Regions from separate parts of the Colwellia sp. BRX9-1 genome, predicted to be linked through region 1. Evidence: predicted binding sites of a transcription regulator. Region 1 holds the regulator's gene; each other region holds the start of a gene.
What was found. The regulator FNR, encoded in region 1, switches genes on or off when oxygen is low (the NO sensors DNR and NnrR bind a similar motif). The targets are predictions, from matches to a motif close to TTGATCTAGATCAA.
Positions count from the first base shown of each region.

Region 2: H4J76_RS04905 (adenosylcobalamin-dependent ribonucleoside-diphosphate reductase) is a predicted target of FNR. The motif match lies at 1,364-1,377, and genes of this name have one in related genera.
Region 3: H4J76_RS05495 (FeoA family protein) is a predicted target of FNR. The motif match lies at 4,339-4,352, and genes of this name have one in related genera.
Region 4: H4J76_RS06125 (bacteriohemerythrin) is a predicted target of FNR. The motif match lies at 3,961-3,974, and genes of this name have one in related genera.

Region 1 is NZ_JACGVM010000006.1:186,766-192,567, reverse strand. It holds gene H4J76_RS08400 (FixH family protein) at 1-314, shown strand, start outside; gene H4J76_RS08395 (heavy metal translocating P-type ATPase) at 404-2,812, shown strand; gene ccoS (cbb3-type cytochrome oxidase assembly protein CcoS) at 2,842-3,054, shown strand; gene H4J76_RS08385 (sulfite exporter TauE/SafE family protein) at 3,060-3,737, shown strand; gene fnr (fumarate/nitrate reduction transcriptional regulator Fnr) at 3,776-4,495, shown strand; gene uspE (universal stress protein UspE) at 4,645-5,571, shown strand; gene ttcA (tRNA 2-thiocytidine(32) synthetase TtcA) at 5,682-5,802, shown strand, end outside.
Region 2 is NZ_JACGVM010000003.1:122,011-127,812, forward strand. It holds gene H4J76_RS04905 (adenosylcobalamin-dependent ribonucleoside-diphosphate reductase) at 1-1,286, opposite strand, end outside; gene zapE (cell division protein ZapE) at 1,492-2,607, opposite strand; gene H4J76_RS04915 (YhcB family protein) at 2,784-3,239, shown strand; gene H4J76_RS04920 (Do family serine endopeptidase) at 3,331-4,686, shown strand; gene H4J76_RS04925 (trypsin-like peptidase domain-containing protein) at 4,813-5,802, shown strand, end outside.
Region 3 is NZ_JACGVM010000003.1:249,854-255,655, reverse strand. It holds gene H4J76_RS05510 (serine protease) at 1-1,038, opposite strand, end outside; gene H4J76_RS05505 (CBS domain-containing protein) at 1,180-1,602, shown strand; gene H4J76_RS05500 (TonB-dependent receptor) at 1,926-4,106, shown strand; gene H4J76_RS05495 (FeoA family protein) at 4,434-4,658, shown strand; gene feoB (ferrous iron transport protein B) at 4,658-5,802, shown strand, end outside.
Region 4 is NZ_JACGVM010000004.1:112,607-118,408, reverse strand. It holds gene H4J76_RS06130 (TonB-dependent hemoglobin/transferrin/lactoferrin family receptor) at 572-2,785, shown strand; gene H4J76_RS06125 (bacteriohemerythrin) at 3,299-3,865, opposite strand; gene H4J76_RS06120 (cytochrome D1 domain-containing protein) at 4,293-5,802, shown strand, end outside.

The DNA of each region.
Region 1 (5,802 bases):
CCCAAAAATTAGGGATGCGCTTTGCATTAAAACTGCAAGATAACGAATTAATTATCAAACCTACCGGTATTGATAAAGTATTCCCGGTGTTAAATCTTAATTTTTATCACCCGACTCTTGCTGATAGAGATTTCTATTTAGCACTCACGCCTGACGGTAATGGCTATTTTAGGCATGTCTTTGATGAACCAGTAAAGGGAAAATGGCGCTTAACCATAACGCCTTTTGAGAATCACTGGAAAATTCAAAATACTATTTTCTTACCTCAAAGTGAATTTATCGATATTATTCCTAATGTTAGAGAAGCTAACTAAGCGCCAATAGTCTCTATTAGCTTAGGTGTTGATTAACCTCACCTAAGCAACACCTCTATAAAAACCAATTATTTGCTTGGCCTCAACATATGAAAACACTTTGTTATCACTGCAGTGAAATTGTTCCTAATGGGTTAGATTTATCAATAAAAATTGAGAATACCATGCAGCCGATGTGCTGTATTGGATGTCAAAGTGTTGCTCAAGCGATTATTGATAACGGTTTAGGTGAATATTATCGTTTTAGAACAGCTCCCGCACTAAAAGGTGAGCCTCTGGTTCCTGAGCAGTTACAACGTAATAAGTTACTTGATGATGACAGCCTACAAAGTGAATTTACTTATAAAAATGATGAATATAACGAAGCAATTTTAACGATTGACGGTATAAGCTGCGCGGCATGTGCGTGGCTTATCGAAATGCAACTTATCAAGATAAACGGCTTAATTAAAATTAATGTAAATGCCACGACACAACGTGCAACTGTTCGATGGAATAATAGTGAAGTACAACTTAGTGAGCTGATTAATCATATCAGCAATATTGGTTACCAAGCCCTCCCTTTTAAAGCGAGTACCGCCGAAAAACTTAACAAAACCCAAAGTAATAATTATATTAAACGCCTAGGTATCTCTGGTATTTTAATGATGCAAGTCATGATGATCGCTTTTGGCTTATACTTTGGCGCCTTTTCTGGCATGGATGAGTACAACTTAATCTATTTACGCTATGCGAGCTTATTTTTGACCTTACCTATTGTCACCTATGGCGCATTACCCTTCTACAAGGGAGCTATTAATGCTTTAAAAGTGAAGCGTTTATCTATGGATGTTCCTGTTGCTATAGCGATTTCACTGGCATTTTCGGCCAGTGCTTGGGCAACAATCACTCAGCAAGGTGAAGTCTATTTTGAATCAGTATCGATGTTCACTTTTTTACTACTTATTGGTAAATTTTTAGAATTTAGAGCAAGAAGTCGCGCCGCGGAAGTCTCGGCTAACTTGCTTAAGTTAATGCCGATGATAGCGACAAAACTCATTGATGATAAAGGAACAGAAAAAGAAGTCATACTACCAGCAAAAAAACTTCGTCCTCTCGATATTGTACTCATAAAACCAGGCGAAGTGGTTCCCGCTGATGGCACAATAATTACAGGCAGCAGCCAACTGAACGAAGCGATGTTGTCGGGTGAGCAGTTACCCTTAAATAAATCAATAGGCGATACTGTCTTTGCAGGCACTATAAATGGTGACGGTAATATCAACGTTGAAGTTAAACAAGCCAGTGAACATTCTTTTTTAAGCCAACTGATCAGATTAAGTGAATCATCTCAGGCGCATAAACCCAAATTAGCAAAATTATCAGATAAAATCGCTCAATACTTTGTTGCGGTTATTTTACTAACCGCTATAGGCACTGCATTTTATTGGCAACAGCATTTACCTGAAGAAGCTTTTTGGATCACCTTATCGGTACTCGTTGCTACCTGCCCTTGCGCATTGTCACTGGCAACCCCCACAGCGTTAACCTGTGCGACCACACGCTTAAACCGTGAAGGTATCATGATCAAATCTGCACATGTTATGGAAACATTACCAAAATTAACCACTATTGCTTTTGATAAAACAGGTACCTTAACTTCTGGTGATTTTTCTATTAATGAAATAAAGCGCTTTAATAATGAAAAGCTTAACTATAGCAAGCAGCAGGTTTTAGCTATAGCAGCAGCGCTCGAGTCTTATTCTGAGCACCCTTTAGCCAAACCGTTTAAAGCATTTCGTGATTACTCCTACCATACTCAAGCCGTTGAAATTAAATCTGGTGCTGGTATTCAAGGGAAAGTGAACGGTCAATACTTTCAAATCGGTAAACCTAATTGGTTGCTTAGCGAATCAAGTATGTTGGCAGAATTTGCGACGGCTTCTTGCCTATTAGTAGCAGACAACCAATTAGTCGCTGCTTTTTACTTAAGTGATGAAATTCGCAATGATGCCCAAACGCTGTTAGATGACTTAAAGAAAAGTAATATTTATACCATCATGCTATCGGGTGATAACCCTGCTGGCTGTGAAAAAGTTCAGGCATTGCTACATTTAGACGAGATACATAGTACTTTGACTGCGGCTAATAAGATGGCGATAATAAAAAATCAGCCTAAAAACTCAACCGTTGCTATGGTCGGCGATGGTGTCAATGATACGCCAGTATTCGGCGCAGCCCATGTCTCGATTGCTATGGGGAGTGGCACCGATATAGCTAAAAGTGGTGCCGATGTTATCTTACTCAATAATCGTTTAAAGTCGATAACAACATTAAGACAGGTCGCCAATAAAACTCGTCGCATTATTTGGCAAAATTATTTTTGGGCATTCGGTTATAATGCTATCGTATTGCCCCTTGCCGTCTCAGGCTACATTACTCCCTATATGGCGGTTATAGGTATGTCTGCAAGTTCGATATTGGTTATCACTAACTCGTTACGTTTATTAAAAAAGTAAACGCAAACTTATAATAGAGCATAAAGACCATGAGCATTATTTATATTTTGATCCCCATAGCGATAATCCTAACCTCTATCGCCATTTATTTATTTTTTTGGGCAGTAAAAACTGAACAATTTGATGATTTAGAGAAACAAGGTATGAGTATCTTGTTTGATGAAGATGAAAACACTACCACCAAAAAGTCCACTGAAACCCATAGCGAAAATACAGCTAAAAATGATACGGGTAGTAAATAACAGCCATGTTGAGTATAGATTATTTATCGGCATTCATCATCGGCTTGTTAGGTTCGGGACATTGTATCGGTATGTGCGGTGGTATAACAACGATGTTAACATCTGCTATATCACCGCAACAAAAAGGCAGCGATAAATTTAAGCTGGTCGGTGCATATAATGTTGGCCGAATTTTTTCTTATAGCTTAATTGGGGCAATCGTTGGATTTAGTAGTTCTATTGCAATAAAGAATATTGGCGTTCCATTAGGTTTTTTACGGTTATTTGCAGCGGTATTTTTAATTTTATTAGGCTTGTATTTAGGCCAATGGTTAATGTGGCTATCAAAAGTTGAAAAAATGGGTAAGTTCCTTTGGCGCTATCTATCCCCGTTAAGTAAAAGGTTTATTCCCATTAATAATGCTAAACAAGCGCTAGCATTAGGAGCAGTCTGGGGATGGTTACCTTGTGGTTTAGTCTACTCAACATTAACTTGGTCCTTAGCCAGTGGAAGTGCCCTCAGTGGCGCCCTAATTATGACCAGTTTTGGTTTAGGTACTTTACCAGCCTTGTTAAGTCTTTCACTTGGCTCTTTTGGTATAAAGTCGTTGGTAACAAACACGAAATTCAAGAAAATAATGGCGCTAATGATAATTTCATACGGAATATACAGTTTAATGTTTGCATATAAGCAATTGTTTTAATATGATCGATAAATTAGGGATAACTCATTTAGGTTAATATGTATAAAAAGCCATGTTCTACATCTCAACATATTCATTGTCAAAACTGTAGTATCAGCGAGCTGTGTTTACCTTTCTCTTTAAATGATAAAGAACTCGATACACTAGACAGCATTATTGACCGTAAACGCCCTATTCATAAAGGCGAACAAATTTTCCAAGATGGCGACAAAATGCAAGCTTTATACGCTATTCGCTCTGGAACATTCAAAACATTTACGGTTAATGAACAAGGTGAAGAACAAATTACCGGTTTTCATTTAGCGGGTGATTTATTAGGTTTTGATGCTATTGCTGAGTCAGAGCATCCTAGTTTTGCAAAAGCCTTAGAAACATCTATGGTCTGTGAGATACCTTACAATACTTTAGATTCATTATCGAATACGATGCCTAAGTTGAAAAAACAAATTCTTCGCATGATGAGTTCCGAAATCCGCTCAGATCAAGAAATGTTAACGCTACTTAACCGCAAAAATGCTGAACAACGCTTAGCAACTTTTATTTCAACCTTAGCCAGTCGCTATCATGCACGGGGTATGTCACTAACAGATTTTCGCCTAACGATGACGCGAAGTGACATTGGTAATTATATTGGTTTAACGGTTGAAACCATCAGTAGATTATTAAATCGTTTTCAAAAAAATGAATTAATCACAGTTGATGGAAAACTCATCACAATACTTAATATGGATAAACTTAACGAGTGTGCTTCACTGTAGTTTATCGCTTTTTTAAATAATTATAGATAAATGCTTAACATTAAAGATGTTAAGCATTTTTTTTATTGAAATATTATGATTTAAAGCAAATAATATCTATTAATTATGGTCTATTATTAATATTATTTAATAACTAGGGAGTAAATATTATGGATAAGTATAAAAAAATATTAGCCGTTATTGATCCAACCACTGAAAATCAAAAAGCGTTGAAACGTGCGATTGAATTAGCACGACATAGTGGCGGACAGATCACTGCATTTTTAACCATTTATGATTTATCTTATGAAATGACCACCATGCTTTCTGGCGACGAGCGAGAAGCAATGCGTCAATCGGTTATTAATGATCGTAAACTATGGTTAGACGAAAAGATTTCAGAAACTGATCACCAAGACATAACCATAGATACCTGTATTATTTGGCATAATCGCCCATTTGAAAAGATCATAAAAAAAGTACTGGCTGAAAACTTCGATATTGTCATCAAAGGCACCCATCAACATGACAAGCTAAAGTCGGTTATTTTTACGCCAACAGATTGGCATATATTAAGGAAATGTCCCTGCCCAGTATTACTGGTTAAAGACCATAGCTGGCCAAGCAATGGTAATTTACTTACCGCACTCAATATCGGTAGCGATGATGATGAGCACAAAGCGCTTAATAATAAGTTAACCCAAGAATCAATAGTGTTTTCTTCACTGATTAAAGCCAATGTTCATTTGGTGAATTCTTATCCAGGTACGCCAGTAAATATTGCCATTGAAATTCCAGAGTTTAACGCCTCTGAATATAACGACACTATGTTTAATCATCACAAAAGTGCGATGAAAGACCATGCTAATAGCTTTAATATTCCGCTTAAAAATACCCATGTTAAAGAAGGTTTACCTGAAGATGTTATTCAAAGTATTTCTAAGCACGTTGATGCTGAATTAGTTGTGTTAGGTACTATTGGTCGAACGGGGATTTCAGCGGCACTTATTGGTAATACTGCAGAGCATGTCATTGACCGCCTTAACTGTGATGTCTTAGCGATAAAACCTGATGGTTACCTCTCGCCATTAGCTTAATATTGAAATATGTAAATATCCATTAAAAAGCCGAGGATTTCCTTGGCTTTTTGCTATACTACGCGCGGTAAAATTCATACTTTTTATTTCAAATATCTCTAGGAAACACTATGAGCGCTCAATCAGCGACACCAATAACATCTTTAACACCCAGCCAAAAAATACAGCTGAGTAAACTTGAGAAGCGCTTAAGACGACATGTTGGCCAAGCTATCGCGCAATATAATATGA
Region 2 (5,802 bases), on a different contig from region 1:
GATACTTTGTCAGTAAAAGCCAGGGCTTCAGGACTATTATAAGGTATTTTTAATAATGTCAGAGCTGAGCCTAATCCTAAGTACCCCATACCATGACGGCGCTTACTTTGAATTTCTTGCTGTTGTTCAGGCAGTGGTAAGCCATTAATTTCTACTACGTTGTCGAGCATGCGGGTAAAAACTTTAATAACTTCGCGGTATTTATCCCAATTAAATTTCGCACTAGAAGTGAAAGGTTGCTCAACAAATTTAACTAAATTTACTGAACCCAGCAGACAAGCACCGTTGGGTGGTAATATTTGTTCGCCGCAGGGATTACTTGCACGTAGTTTTTCACAAAACCAGTTGTTATTCATTTCGTTAGCATGGTCAATGAGTAAAAAACCTGGTTCAGCATAGTTAAATGTATTGCTCATTATCATATCCCACAGCCTAACAGCTGGTATCGAGCTATAAATTTTACAGGCGATTTTACCTTCATGATTCAATACATAATTATGTTTTTTAATATAAGCGTTATCAAAATAATTCTCTTTGAAGAGTATTTTATCCCGATCGGTGATAGCGATATCATCGGCAAGTAACTCTTGGTGAGAAATAGGAAAATTGAGTAACCAGTCTTGTTGATTTTTTACAGCAGCAATAAATTCATCACTGATCAGTAGTGATAAATTAAATTGCCGTAACCGACCATCCTCGCGCTTCGCTAAAATAAAACGTTTAACATCAGGGTGAGAGATATCAAAAACCCCCATTTGCGCACCACGCCGCCCGCCGGCAGAACTAATGGTAAAACACATTTTATCGAAGATATCCATGAACGACAGTGGACCTGAAGTTGTGGCACCGGCGCCAGCAACAAAGGCACCACTGGGTCTTAAAGTTGAGAATTCATAACCAATACCACACCCCGCCTTTAACGTTAGGCCTGCTTGGTGCACCGCAGTTAATATACCCGTCATTGAATCGTCGATAGTGCCTGAAACCGTGCAGTTTATTGTTGATGTGGCGGGCTTAAATTTTTCGGCACCTGCATTTGATATTATTCGTCCCGCAGGATAGGCGCCACACTCCATCGCCCAAACAAATTTCTCGTACCACTTTTTCTTATCTTTATTTTCTATATCCGCGAGCGCTAAGGCAACTCGATGAAATGTTTCTGAAATAGTATTCTCTTGCGGGTGGCCATGTTTGTCTTTTAAGCGGTATTTTTTATCCCAAATATCAACTGAAGCGTCTTGTAATTTAATACTTGTCGCTAAGCCTGGTGAAAAAGCGTTTGTCATCAGCATTCCTTTATCATTTTATTTTTGGTGTATATTACCTATAAAAATAAATGACAAAAGCCAAAGCACTACATATTGCGATCAAGATCAATAAATAACACAACATATAGCTAGTTAGCGTAATAACGCTAAAATTGGCATAAAAAAATGCCGATCGTTAAATCGGCATTTTTATAATTATCTTTAAGTAAGTTTTACTATCTCACTAAGGTAAGTGCTTACTTGCTAAATAATCATGTGACTGCATTTCTTGTAAACGACTTAAACAACGTTTGAACTCAAATTCCAAACCACCGTGGCTGTATAAATTTTCCATTTCGACTTCAGCAGAAATAATTAATTTTACATTACGTTCATAAAATTCATCAACCAAGGCAATAAATCGACGGGCCGCATCTTCACGATCGACACTCATTTGTTTAACATTTGCTAATAATACCGTGTGATACAAACGACTTATCTCCATATAGTCAGTTTGACTACGTGCGGATTCACACAACACCGAAAAGTCAAAGTGCACAATACCGTCTGACTCTTCAATCGCCGATAATGAGCGATTATTTATTTTAACGTCAACATCTTTCTTACCTGGTTTGACCGACAATTGAATAAAATATTGCGCCAGGTTTTCACTTGCCTCTGCATCAAGTGGAGCATGGTAAATCTCGGCTTGCTCTAGGGTTCGCAAACGGTAATCAATACCGCTATCGACATTTACCACATCACAATGTTTATTGATGAGTTTAATGGCTGGTAAAAAACGTTCGCGTTGCAAACCATTTCGGTACAGACCGTCAGGTATAATATTTGACGTTGCCACTAAAGTAACATTATGTGCAAATAATTCTTCAAACAAAGCGCCAAGGATCATTGCATCGGTAATGTCGGAAACAAAAAACTCATCAAAACAAATAATGCAGGTTTCATCAGCAAAACGTTTGGCAATTATTTTCAATGGGTCAGCTTGCCCGGTTAATGTTTTTAATTCTTGATGAACACGGTGCATAAAGCGATGAAAGTGAACACGCATTTTATTTTCAAAAGGCAAACAATCATAAAATGTATCAACTAAATAAGTTTTCCCTCGACCAACGCCACCCCAAAAATAAAGTCCTTGTATGGTTTTGGTTTCAGATGAGGCAACAATGCGCTTCCAGCGATTAAGCACCTTCTTAAATCCTTCAACGGGTAAGGGTTTATTTTGAAGATCTTCATAGAGACGCTGTAAGTTTTTTACCGCATTTTCCTGCGCATCGTCATGTAAAAAATCATCACGAGTTAAATCTTCATTATACTTATCTAGAGGTGAAAGCTTGATCATTTATTGGCCACTTATATTTTGTTTCACAAAGTCTTTACAGGACTAATGAAATATTTTCTTGAAATTAACAAATTCGCAATCATATTCATTAGGTAAGCGCGAACAGAAGCGCTATTATACAAAATAAGTTCCCATATTTTTACTAATTTTATTGAATATAACGAGGGTTTGACACTATGGATATAGTTTTAGCAATTTTTCTTTTATTAGTTGGTGCGGCAATAGGTTTTGTTGCTAGTCGTTTTTTATCTGCATCAGTCCAAGACAACCAGAAACTTAGTGAACGCGTTAGTAATAGTGAAGCCGCTTTAGCGCAATATAAACTCGATGTTGCAGAACATTTAGATGATTCAACAATACTTTTGGACAAAATGAATAGCACTTGCCAAACAGCCATGTTGCAAATGGAAAAAAGTACGCAGTTATTAAAACAAGCAACACCTTCAGACGTTGATGGCATGCCTTTTTTCTCAAAAGAAACACAAGAACAACTTGCACAAACCGTATCATTACGTCACAGCCGAGCCGAACGTAAGAGTGAAGAAACAAGCACAGAACCACCACTTGACTACTCAGGTCAAGCGAGTGGACTTTTTGCCGACAAGAAACAAAGTGTTACAAATGTAGGCTAATGTTCTTTGGAACTAACGCACACAGCATAGGTCTTTAGTTAAGTATAAAATTACATTAATCATTTATGTTTATAAGAAGGTTGTCTCTTTTATGAAAAAACTGTCTGTTTTAGCAACAAGTATTCTTCTTTCCGGCTCTATTGCCGTGGCAAGTTTGCCCGTCCAAGCCAATTTACCTTTTTCCGTTAGTGGTCAACAGTTGCCAAGTTTAGCGCCGATGCTAGAGAAGGTTACTCCGGGTGTCGTGCTAATTTCGGTTACTGGTACCCACGAAGATAAATCTAAAGTACCAGATGCTTTAAAGTTTTTCTTTGGTAATCCTCAACAAAACCAAGCAAGAAAACGTGAATTTCGAGGTTTAGGCTCAGGGGTCATTATTGATGCTGCACAAGGCTACATAGTCACTAATAATCATGTCATCAATGAAGCTGATGAAATTCAAATAACGTTAAAAGACGGTCGTCAAATCACCGCCAAGAGAATTGGCTCCGATGCCAGTAGTGATATCGCTTTACTACAAATAGACGCTGAAGATTTAATTGAAGTAAAATTAGCTGACTCAGATGATATACGAGTTGGAGATTTTGCTGTTGCCATTGGTAGCCCTTTTGGTTTGGGGCAAACCGTCACTTCAGGTATTATAAGTGCTTTAGGACGTAGCGGATTAAACGCGCAGAATTACGAAGACTTTATTCAAACTGATGCTGCTATCAACAGCGGTAATTCAGGTGGTGCACTCATTAACTTACACGGTAAACTTGTTGGCATTAATACGGCGATATTAGGCCCTAATGGTGGCAATGTGGGTATTGGCTTTGCCATACCCAGTAATATGGTCGATAACATTGTTAGACAATTGATTGAGTTCGGCGAAGTTCGCCGTGGTGTACTTGGCGTGTTAGGCCGAAGTGTCAATGGTGAAATCGCCAAGGCACTAGAACTCGAGTCGAGCCAAGGTGGCTTTATCGAGCAAGTCGTTGCTGATTCTGCTGCTGCCGATGCCGGCATTGAGTCTGGTGATGTTATTACCAAAGTGAACGGAAAAGTGGTAAAAACGTTTGCCGCCATTCGAGGAAAGATTGGCTCAATTGGCGCAGGCAAGTCTGTTGAATTAACGGTCATCAAAAAAGACGGCTCAGAAAAGACTTATGACGTTACGCTTAAAAAACAAGAAACAGCAAAAGTAGAGGCCGCAAGCATTCACAGAATGTTAGATGGCGCTGAGCTTGAAAATAGTACGAATGATCAAGGTATTGATATTAAGTCAGTCGAAGAAGAAAGTCCCGCCGCCGCTATTGGTTTACAAAGAGGTGACGTGATCAGCGGAATAAACCGCACGCGTATAAAGTCTATAGGTGAATTACGCAGTTACTTAAATGATAACAAAGGGGTTTTTGCGCTCAATATTGTCAGGGGTAATAGCACATTATTTTTAATGATCCGCTAACACCGCAAGGGTGATAATGGACTTATCTAAAGGCTCTTTATGAGCCTTTTTTATTTTTCAAACTATAAGATTAAAGCAGACCTATGCTATGCTAGCGATATTAAACACTCATCATAAAAATTAATTTTGAACATAATAAACCTAATAAAATACATTGTTCGTCCAGCCAGTTATGGCGTGATGTTAGCTGTCACTTTACTTCTATTAGTGCCAGAGTTACGCAACAACACTTTGCAAGTACTACAAAACAATCAACCACAACAACAACCATTATCTTATGCAAAAGCAGTAAGTACCGCCAGTCCTGCTGTTGTTAACATCTATTCAGAAGATATAAGCACTAGCCCTGTCTATGGTGCAAAAGCAAGAAGATCTACCCGCTTAGGTTCTGGGGTTATCATGGATTCTAACGGATATATATTAACTAATTTTCACGTCGTACAAAATGCTGATTTAATTAATGTTGATCTGCAAAATGGCCAACGTTTTCCTGCAGAACTTATTGGTTATGATACTTATACTGATTTAGCCGTCCTTAAAGTAGACACAGCGAACCTACCGGTTATTCCACAAAGAGCTGATTTACAATCACTTGCTGGTGATGTGGTTTTAGCGATAGGTAATCCACTAAATTTAGGACAAACAGTGACTCAAGGCGTGATAAGTGCCACAGGTCGTAGCGGTTTAAGTGTCATTAATTATTTAGAATTATTACAGATGGACGCGGCCATTAATGATGGTAATTCCGGCGGCGCGCTTATCAATACTAATGGCGAGCTGGTAGGTATTAATTCAAGAAAGTTCATTGATACAGAAAGGAATATTCAGGGAATATTTTTCGCCGTTCCTTATTCACTCGCCCATAAAGTGATGAGAAAAATAATTGCTAATGGTCGGGTCATACGTGGCTACTTAGGCGTAAGTATCAACTCGCTACCAAACAACTTTAAAGGTTTTACTATTGCTGGCGTTGAAAAGAACAGCCCTGCCTTTAGAGCTGGCTTACAACCGGGTGATATCGTTTACCAGATTAATAATGTCGCCATTAGTTCATTTATACAAGCACAAGATATTGTGGCTGAAACTCAACCTGGCACCGTATTACCTTTTAAATTA
Region 3 (5,802 bases), on a different contig from region 1:
ATCGTGCTGACATTGAAACTCAGTAACATCATCTTTACCCGCTTTGTTTCCTGGCATGACTTGCGTTAATTGACGCTCAAATATTTGATAAAACTTAGTGTCACTAAGTTCTTTTGCTTGCATATAGCGATATTCCATTTCAATAGAGCCGGTGAAAAAATCATTTGAGATGTAAGTGTTTTCATCCAAAGAACAATTAGCAACCACGGCTAGAACAATAGCATCTGCCTTATCAGCGTTTGACTCTCCCCAACAACGAATAAAAGGAATATTAACCACGGGAATTAAACCTTCTCCTAAAGGGCGCATCTGCCATTCGCTATTTAACAAGGTGGTAATTAACTTGTCTTGATTATCGGCAAGTTGTTGTGCCATTTGTGCTGCAATACTTTCAGAATTACCTGTTTTATAACGCTTGTATAAGTTAAGCAGTTTATCGTGTGGTACTAAAAATCCGATTTGATTACCTGAAGTCGCCACATTTATCCCAACGACTTCAGAGTTTTTATTAACGACAGGTCCGCCACTCATCCCAGAGTTCACTGAGCCGGTAAAATGGATGCGGTCGTTAAAAGATTCATTCTTCAAACCATTGTAAGTGCCGGGTACTACTATCATGCCTAAATCGTGCGGGTTACCTAACGAATAAAGCTCTTCGCCTTTTTGGGGAACACGCTGTGCAATTTTAAAGAAAGGCATTTCGCCATCAGTCGTTCTTTTTACCAAGGCTAGATCATTGATAACATCAACACTTTGTAAAGTAAGTGGCGCTTTTTTACCTTGGTGATCAAAAATTTCAATCGTGTACTTATTGGGATGACGCGCATAGCCAGAAATAACGTGATAATTGGTTGCAATTAAACCGTCGGCACTAATTTGAAAACCAGAGCCAATTGATGACTTTTCACCGCTGGCGATGTCTATAAGTCTTATTTGATAAAGTGACGGAGCAAGTTGTTTGAATATTTCTTCTGCTTGTTCGGTGGCATAACTTATTGTGCTAACACACAATAAAATTAAGGTAGTTAAACCTTTCATTTATATTCCTTATTTTGAGTCTTAGTTCATTGTGCCATTGTTAGGTTAATTGTCATCTATTATCCCCAAATAAAGTAAATTCTCTTTGTTGTTTGTTAATGTATTGTATAGTTAAGAATAAAATGGATAAAAGGTAGCGTAATGAAAATAGCCAGCATCATGACCAAAGCATTTGTTAGTGTCTCTTTGGACGATACGTTATTGACGATAAAAAATATTTTTGAACATGCTAATTTTCATCATTTACTGGTCGTTGATAATAAACAATTATCAGGGGTTATTTCAGACAGAGATCTTCTCAAAGCACTGAGTCCTAATATCGGCACTGCCGCAGAGCTCCCAAGAGATACAGCAACCTTAAACAAGAAAGCGCATCAAATACTGAATCGCAAATTGGTCACCTTAACGCCTAACGCTAATGTTTTTGATGCCATTGATATTTTCAATCAGACTAAAACGTCATGTATTCCTATTGTTGATGAAAATAGCATTCCCGTTGGCATATTAACTTGGCGAGATATCATGAAAACTTTAGGAGATAAAAATGCAGAGCGCCGTAATTAAGACAATAAGTTATTAACTATTGTCTAGGTTTAAAGCAATTATGTTGCTTAAAGTAACTGCCGTTAATAGGTTAAATTAGTCTGCTTTGAAAATAAGCTAGTTGTGCATTTTTTGCTTTTAACGTTAATCAGCTCTGTAGCTAAGGTTTTTAGTTAAATAACGATTACTCTTCTAAAATGTCTTGTTTGACTTAGGTCAAGTAAGTCATTTTTTATTGCGACATTATGTCGCAGTTCACTGTTTTTACTTTGTTTTTATTGATTATAGCTAACACAATAGTATTAATTCTATTTGGTATACTCAAACAAGTAAGTGAAACAACTATGACGTTTTCAATTAAACCCATTGCTTTAGCAATAAGCTCTTCATTAGTTTTTAGCAGTCTTTTGTCTATTAGTGCTTTTGCTAATAATACGTTTGATTCAACGGCTAACCTCGATGAGATTGAAGTGATCACTATCACTCATCAACGTCACCATATCGGCATTGAAAATAATGAAAGTTATGCCCAAGGGAAGACTACGGAGCCCGATTTAGCGAGTTGGTTAAAGTCGGTCCCTGGTGCAAATGTCAACAGTAATGGCCCGGTAACGGGTATTGCACAATATCGTGGCCTATATGGCGACCGAATTTCAACCACACTTGATGGACAAGCGGTCATTGGCGCTGGTCCTAATGCTATGGACACACCCTTAAGTTATTCTACGCCATTAATTGTTGAGTCTATGACTGTCTATCGTGGTATCGCCCCGGTTTCTGCCGGCATAAATACCTTGGGTGGTGCTATTGATGTAAAAATGCGTAAAGCAGAAGCCAATAATAGCGAGAAACTCGCGATAAATGGTGATTTACAAGCAGGTGTTCGAAGCAATAATGAAGCGCAAACATTATCATCGGTGGTTAATCTTACCAAAGGTGATATTGCTGGGCTTTTTTATGGCAATGTTCAAGAAGGTGAGAATATGGAAAGTGGCGATAGTAAAATTATATCGCCAACTGATTTTGCTAAACGACAATTTGGCACTGATTTACGTTATTTTGGCGAGAGTAGTGAAACAGGTTTTAGCTACCATTATACAGATACCCAAGATTCGGGTACGCCAGCATTACCTATGGATATAGAATATATTTATAGTCACCGAGCAAGTTTAGACGGTAACTTTATCTGGGCCGATTGGCAAGCAGATTGGTTGTTAGGCTACACCGATGCCGATCATGGTATGACTAACTTTGAAAAGCGATTGAATAATAATCCAGAAAAACATCGTCGTAATAATGCTACGGGTATAACAACTAATTTTAATTTTTCGCTGGGTAAATCTTTTACTTTTGGTGAGTTAGAATTTGGCTTCGATGGTTATTTAGCCAAGCATGACTCTGTGATCACCAATCCAAATAACTCGATGTTTGCCGTGGTAAACTTTAATGATGTCAAAGATGATCGCTTTGGGCTATTTGCACAATGGCAGCAAACCTTTAACAATACCAAAGTTCAGTTAGGCGTCCGTTTAAAAAGAGCTGAATTAGATGCAGGTCAAGTGGCAACATCTATGGCAATGATGATTATGCCGATGGGCTCTGCAATGATGGATAATATGAATTCAGCTATGCCAACGATGGCTGATTTAGCCATAGACTTACGGGATAACTTTAATAACAGTGATCACAGTGTTAATGATACCAATATAGATATCGCATTAAGCACGGAAACTCAATTATCGAAAGATTTATCATTATATATAGGCGTAGGTTTAAAAAATAGAGCGCCTTCATATCAAGAGCTTTATCTCTGGACCCCGATGGAATCAACGGGTGGGCTGGCCGACGGTAACACTTATGTGGGTAATATGGATCTTAACAGTGAGACAGCTTATCAAGCGGATGTCGGTTTTACCTACCAAACTGAAAAAGTTATGATCACACCTCATTTCTTCTATCAAAATATTGATGACTATATTCAAGGTACTCCTTTAGGTATGTTGGATATGTCAGCAAAAATGATGGCCCAAATGATGGCGGGTGATGATAACCCTCTAAAGTTTACTAATGTAGATGCTAAGCTTTATGGTGCTGATGTAAATGGCTATTACACTATAAATGATCAAATACAATTATCAGCCGTGGTCAGTTACGTACGTGGCGAACGTCGTGATATTAATGATAACTTGTATCGTATTGCGCCATTGAATGGTCAGTTAAGTGCCAATTACTTTAGTGAGAATTGGTCTGTAAATATGGTTTTAGTGATGGCCGCCGCACAAAAAGATATTTCATTAACGAATCAGGAACAAACAAGTGCTGGTTATGGTGTGATGAATGTAGACGCTCAATATTACGTCAATAATCAATTAACGCTTCGTTTTGGCGTTGATAATCTACTCAATAAAGAATATCAAAATCACTTAGGTGGCTATAACCGAGTCAAAGGCAGTGATGTAACGTTTATGGACCGTTTACCTGAAGAAGGTACCAGTGCATGGGCAGAAATGACATATAGCTTTTAATCTATAAATCATACTGTCATTAAAATAGTAAATCGCTGACAAGCTATTTGGATTTGTCAGCGATGTTTCATTAGGTAATATTTAATTTTCATAATAACAATACCTCTCTTACCTTTTCGCTATTTTTACGTAAGCTGCGCAGATAAATCCAGTTATATTTTTAATATGATTATATTGAACGCTTGCTAAACTATTAAATTTTAAATCAAATTTATTAGTAGATTAATTTAAGCTGATTTAGATCAATTACGCTGTTATATACGCTTGCTGAAAAGTTAATAGTAAAGTAGAATCAAATGATAATCATTATTATTTGAGTTGTTGTTTATGACCCTTTCACAATTGAGGCGTACCCAACGAGCGGTGATCCGCACGTTGCCAACAAATTTCGATTTGACTTCAAAGTTAATCGAGCAGGGTTTTGCGTTAAAAACTGAGATATCATTAGCCCATAAAGCACCATTTAATGGGCCACTTGCCTTTCATCTCCATGGTACTAAAATTTGCTTAGCACCGAGTATTGCTCAACAAATAGGTATAGAAATCGTCTAATGTCACAAGCTTTACATTTGGCTCTAGTTGGCTTTGCCAATTCAGGAAAAAGCACGTTTTTTAATGCTCTAACGGGCGCGAAACAACAAACAGGAAACTGGACTGGCGTCACTGTAGCGACAAAACAGCAGCGCTTCTCATTTAATAATGAGCAAGTTTTACTTTCAGACTTACCTGGCATTAGTTCTCTCGCCACTCGAACTGAACAAAGTAAAGACCTGACTATTACCCAAGATTTTCTTAAAAATAACGACATTGATTGTTTAATTAATGTCGTCGATGCGACGCAATTAAAGCGTCAGTTGTATTTAACGACTCAGCTACTTGAACTCGGTTTACCGGTATTATTGGTTATCAATAAATCTGATCGAAAAGAAGCGCAAACCGTTGATATAAATATTTTAGCCAAAGAACTTGGCTGTAAAGTTATTATTGCCAACAGCTTAGCTAAAGATACCTTAAAACAAGTTGAACAGGCTTTACTTGAATTACCTAAAGCAAGTGAACGTCCAAAGAAATTAATGTTATCAGCAGATATTGTCAATAAACTCGCGGACAAAAACTCAACTGAGGTGTTAATTGATCTTGAATGTGGCGCTTGTAATGATCAAGGTGGCTGTCAGCAAACCAATACCGATGCTATTAGTATTATGCAGGCGCGTTACGAGTTTATTCAGCAGTTATTGATCGATGTTAAAAAGGGTCTACCGGCTTCCAAAAAAGCACCGGCAATAAGTTTAAGTGACCGCCTTGACCATTTTATCCTTCATCCTTGGTTAGGTGTGCCCGTTTTTCTTAGCATGATGTACTTATTGTTTATGTTTGCAATCAATGTTGGTAGCGCTTTTATCGACTTTTTTGATATTTTAGCCGGCGCTATTTTTGTCGATTACCCGCAAAGATTTTTATCAAGTTATGATTTACCTCAGTGGTTGCTAACCTTAATTGAAGGAGCTGGCTTAGGTATTCAAACGGTCGCTACTTTTATTCCAATCATCGCTTGTTTATTCATTGGTTTATCGATTTTAGAAAGCAGTGGCTACTTAGCGCGTGCAGCGTTTGTGGTTGACAGTGCTATGCAAAAAATTGGTTTACCCGGCAAAGCTTTTGTCCCTTTAATTGTTGGTTTTGGTTGTACGGTTCC
Region 4 (5,802 bases), on a different contig from region 1:
CTATGCTCAGTAATGTCTTTTGCGTTACCCTAATGTTTAATCTTCAGCTAAGTGCCTACTCAAAATTAAGTGCGTTAATACTAGTTTTACATCGGCACGATTTTTAATGTTTTTGACGTTTTATGCAAAACACTCGGCCAGTTTTGCGGTAATCTTTCGCCCAGTCACATGCTAAGTCATAACATCCCTTTTATCGCTATATCAATAAAAAACTCCAGTATATTGTCGTTTGATAGCGTTTTCCTGTAATGACCATCATTCAAAGAACAAAGAGATGAATTGCATTTTATGTTAAATAAACATCCTTATTTATCTCAAAACATGATGTAGATCTAATTTTTAACAAATAGCCTTTCCAGCCAACCATTGTGTATGTATGTATTGTTTAAGATCATCATTTTTCTTTTTCGTTAATTTATAATCGCCACATTACTCATATGAAGTGCTGGAATTTTCAAAATAATGTACTTGGCAGTTGAATTATTTTATTTGCATTGGGATAAAATACACAAATTTTGCTGATGAATTATTAAAGCACTTTTACTACTTTATGGTCATACAGGAAGTTAACATGTATAAAAAGTCATTAATTAATATAGCGTTAACAGCTATTTTATTACCGTCACATTTTGCTATAGCAAACAACAACGATGTTATTCATCAAGGCATTGATGAAAAAACTGAAGTTCTCGTTATTATTGGGAAAACACCACGAAAAATTCAAGACGTTGTCGGTGCTGTTTCAGTCATTAATAGCGAGACAATCGATAAACAATTAGTGCACGATATCGCTGATCTTGTTCGTTATCAAGCGGGTATCAATGTTATTAATTCTGGCAGTCGGTTCGGTGATTCAAATATTGCGATTCGTGGCATTTCCGGTAATCGTATTGCAACAGAAATAGATGGAGTACCGGTTGCAGAACAATTTAATGTCGGTAGCTATTCAAACTCAGGCAGAAACATGATCGACCCTGATTTGATAAAACAAGTTGAAATTCTACGAGGACCTGCGTCAAGTATATATGGCAGTGATGCGATAGGTGGGGTGATTTCTTATGTGACTAAAAAACCATCTGATTTACTCAGCCAAACAGACAAAGATGTCTATTTGGGGTTAAAAACAGGTTATTACTCAATTGATGACAGTAAGGCTATTTCTTTAAATACAGCTTTTGCTTATGGTAAGTCTAGTGCGCTATTTTCAGGGTCTTTGCGCAAAGGCCATGAGTTTGATCACAACACATCAACAGATTTAGCTAAAGATATTCAAGATAACGAAACTCAGTCTTTTCTTGCTAAGTACTATTATGAAATATCAGACAACCAAGAAATCAGTTTTAGTTATGATTACTTTTCACGTGATAGCCAAAGTGATATGCGTGCAATTTTGGGGTTAGGGCGTTTTGAGTCAACTCATTTATTACTAGGTGATGATGAAACTGTTCGCGAAAATTTTTTAGTAACTTATGATTTTGTTTTAGAAAATGATTGGTTAGAAGGTGGTTATATTCGACTTTATGATCAAAATACTGAAACACAACAACTCACTGATGAAAGCAGGGTATCTAGGGGTAAAGAGTACCTTTATGACAGAGACTTTTTTTATGAACAAGAAGTGCAAGGATTAAGGTTTAATTTTTATACTAATATTGATACTCGTGGTACCACTCAGCATATTGGTTATGGCTTAGAGTTAAGTAAGAGTAAAACTAAAGAAATGCGAAACGGTGTACAAACTAATATAGCCACAGGTGTGTCAACAAATAACATTTTATCTGAGGTATTTCCTGTAAGAGACTTTCCTATTTCAGAGGTTAAAGAGTTAGGTATTTATATTAATGATGAAATTGCCATAGAGGGTACTAATTTCACCATTATTCCGGCGATTCGTTATGATCGTTATAAATTAACACCTAAACCTGATGTTATGTATTTAGAAGATAATCCTGCTACTGAAATTGTTTATATCAGTGAAGATAGTTTTTCACCTAAATTGAGTGTTGTTTATCAAATAAATAATAACAGCAAAGTCTATCTTCAATACGTTAAAGGTTTTCGAGCTCCCCCTTTTGAAGACGCTAATATTGGTTTAGACATTCCAATGTTTAAAATGCGAGCCATTCCAAACGCCGATTTAAAATCTGAAAAAACTCATGGCTATGAAATAGGTTATAGCGTTGATATTGAACAACATACATTTAACTTGGTTGGCTTTTTAAATGATTATAAAGACTTTATTCAAACAAAAGTTAACTTAGGGTTTGATCCAGCAGTGCAACGATTAATATTTCAATCTCAAAATATTGATAATGCAGAAATCTATGGCGTTGAACTTAGCTACAAAGGTAAATTTGATAATGTTTTTAATAGCAATAATAGTATAACTGCCTATGGTAATTTATTTTGGAGCGATGGTGAAAATAAAGATACAGAGCAACCATTAAATGAAATACAACCCAATCATGCTCTACTTGGTGTGCAATGGTTAAGTGCTGATGAAAATGCATCTATTGCATTTAATGCCAGCTTAGTTGATGGAAAATCAGATATTGATGATCCCGACAATAAGTTAGCTACAACGTCTGGCTATACAACGTTTGACTTGGTGGTTAATTACAGTTTTAGCGATAAAATAACTTTAGCTGCAGCAATATATAATATAACGGACAAAAAATACGCTCATTGGTCTGACGTAAACGGATTTGAAGCGAATGATCCACTATTAGATACCTTAGCTGCGGCGGGCATTAATGGCTCAGTACAAATCAAGTATGCTTGGTAGCTTAAGTTAGAAAAATATTAACACAAGAACTTAAGATGAATAAAAAGCCTATTATGAATAGGCTTTTATGTTCATGATGGCTATTTTTAGACAGCCTATCTTTCAAGGGATGAGTGTATCTTTGTTCGTCAACGATCAGTTTTGATTCTGATAAAAAACTGAATAGCTACATCAAGGTACGAAATAGTGCAGTGGCGTGCCTGCATTATCATTCTCTGCATCGATGTTATCGACACTTCTGTTTATATCGATGCAGTAGGAGAGTCAGGCAGCAGTGTTAAAATAAGGCAATACTCAGGTTATGTGTGTTGAGTTTTATTCGTCAATACATTGAGTGAGAATAATCCTTACCCTGGTGTAAAATCAACAAGGCTTAAATTGAACCTTTATTGCTTTTACTCTGAAACACTATTCTTTAGGTGATAAACAAACAAACGTAATAAAGCGGCCGATCACTAGCAATAATTTCTACAATAATAGAGATTTCTTTTGAGTAATATTTTTGGATACTTCTTACTTTACGCCATGTGCTGTTAAGCACTGGGTATATTCTTTGTCGGTGCCATTGATATGATTAATTAACCATTCTTTTAAGAAACTACTGACTTCAGATAGTGCGTCATGACCTTTTTCATCATACAAGCTAACGAATGATTCAACTTGAGCTATCATCACCTTATGTTGTTTTTTATGGGCTTCAACATCAATAAAATTATGCTCAACAAGTAAATTTTCTTCTCGTTCAAAATGATATTTTGTGTAAGCAATTAAATTACTCAATGCTTGACGTTCAAAATCTTCACTCATCGCATAGTCATAGGCAGTAGTGAACTGATTAAGTAAGTTAATCAGTTTTTTATGATCATTATCTAAACTTTCAATGCCGACGCTATATTCTTCTTGCCACTCCAGCTGATTGCTTTGATTTGTTTTCTTATAAATCAAAGGTACCAGTGCTAGCACAACAATTAATACCCAAGAAACTGGATTGGCCATGCTTGATAAAAAGCCTAAAAAAATAGCAACAATAATCAAACCAATAGTGGCGGCATATAGTAAAGACTTAGTGCGGTTATTCATAAATAATACCCCTAAAATTAATGTGGTTAAGTAGTTGGTTTCTGTGGTGATTCTAATACGAAAATAGCTTAAGTCTTCTAAAAACGCCTGATTTATTGACCTTGATCAAGTTGCAAATTCATTGATGACTAAAACTTTTAAAACTTGATCTGAATCAGGTTATTTATTCCTGAAGTAATGAATAGTTACATTTGTTTACTGGACTAACACTTTTTCTTGTAATTGATTTTAAGTTGCTTTCAATAATAAAGCGCGTAGACCAGAACGTTAACAACGACGAATTTGTTTATTGGTGTTTCAGTTTCGACTTTTATTAAAGCGAAATAACCGAAATTCTAATAAAAATAAAAATAAAATTAGAGTAGAACACTGAAAAAATAAGAATTATCCAAAACATTAAGCTCGTAAAAATATCTGGAGAATGACGATGAAAATAATTAAATATGGCTTGTCAGCACTTGGTTTAGCAATAGGAATGGCCGTTACTGGTATTAGTCTGTCTGTATCAGCAACAGAGCCGACTTTGTCTGAGGCTGACTTTGATAAAGCGAAATTACAATACTTTCAACGCTGTGCTGGTTGTCATGGTACTTTGCGTAAAGGCGCAACAGGCAAAAATTTAGAGCCTGAAAATACTTTAAAAAAAGGCCAGCAACGTTTAGAGAAGATTATTTCTTTAGGTACTGAAGGTGGTATGAATAACTTTGACGATTTATTCAGTAAAGAAGAAATAGCTAATTTAGCGACCTTCATTCAGATGGAACCACCTATTCCTCCAGAAATGTCTTTAGCGCAAATGCGCTCTTACACCAAAGAATATGTAGCACCGAAAGATTATCCAACTAAACCAATGCATGGTTTAAATTGGAAAAACTTCTTTGTTGTTATCGAACGTGACGCAGGTACTGCCGCCATTATTGATGGTGATACTAAGAAAATTATTGCTCACCTCGATACGGGTTACGCAGTACATGTCATTAAAGGTACAGAACATCATAAAGTTGACCATGCAAAAGATATTGGACGTTTTTGGTACACCATTGGTCGTGACGGTAAAGTAAATAAAATTGATTTATGGCAAACGCCTGACAAAATGTTAGTTGCTGAAACTAAAATGGCTTATGACGCTCGTGATATCGCAGTTTCTGGCGATGGAAAATACGTAATTGCTGGAGGTTACTGGCCTGCGCATTTCGTTATTATGGATGCAGTAACATTAAACCCACTTAAAGTTGTATCTACTCGTGGTTACAATACTAAAGGTGAATTCATCAATGAAGCACGTGTAGCTGCTATTTACACTTCGCCTTTAACGTCTTCATTTATCGTGGCAGTTAAAGAAACTGGTCAAATGCTACAAGTTGATTATACCGACTTAGATAACTTAACCATTACTAGTATTGCTTCAGCAGAATTTTTGCATGATGGTTTCTTTGATCCCTCTGGTCGTTACTTCCAAATTGCGGCTAATGCTTCAAATAAAATGGTTGTGATTGATACTATTGAACGTAAGTTAGAAGCGATGATTGAAGTTGATGCATTACCGCATCCTGGTCCTGGCGCTAACTGGATTGATAAAGAATGTGGTCCTGTTGGTGGCACAACTCACTTAGGTGTTGGCCTAGTATCAGTATGGGGCAATGATCCTATGGGTCATCCTGATAAAGCTTGGAAACTTTGCTATGAAGTTGAAACAGATGGTGCTGGTGCATTTATCCGTACCCATGAAACTTCACAATATGTTTGGGCTGATCAGTTGAAACATCCTGAGCCAGAAGTTCAACAATCAGTACAAGTATTTGATAAAGATACTCACCAAATCGTTAAAACTATCCGTGTAACAACAGAGCCAGGTAAAGCGGCACTGCATATGGAGTTTAATGATGACGGTACTGAAGTTTGGGTATCTGTTTGGAATCGTAAAGATGCTAGAAACC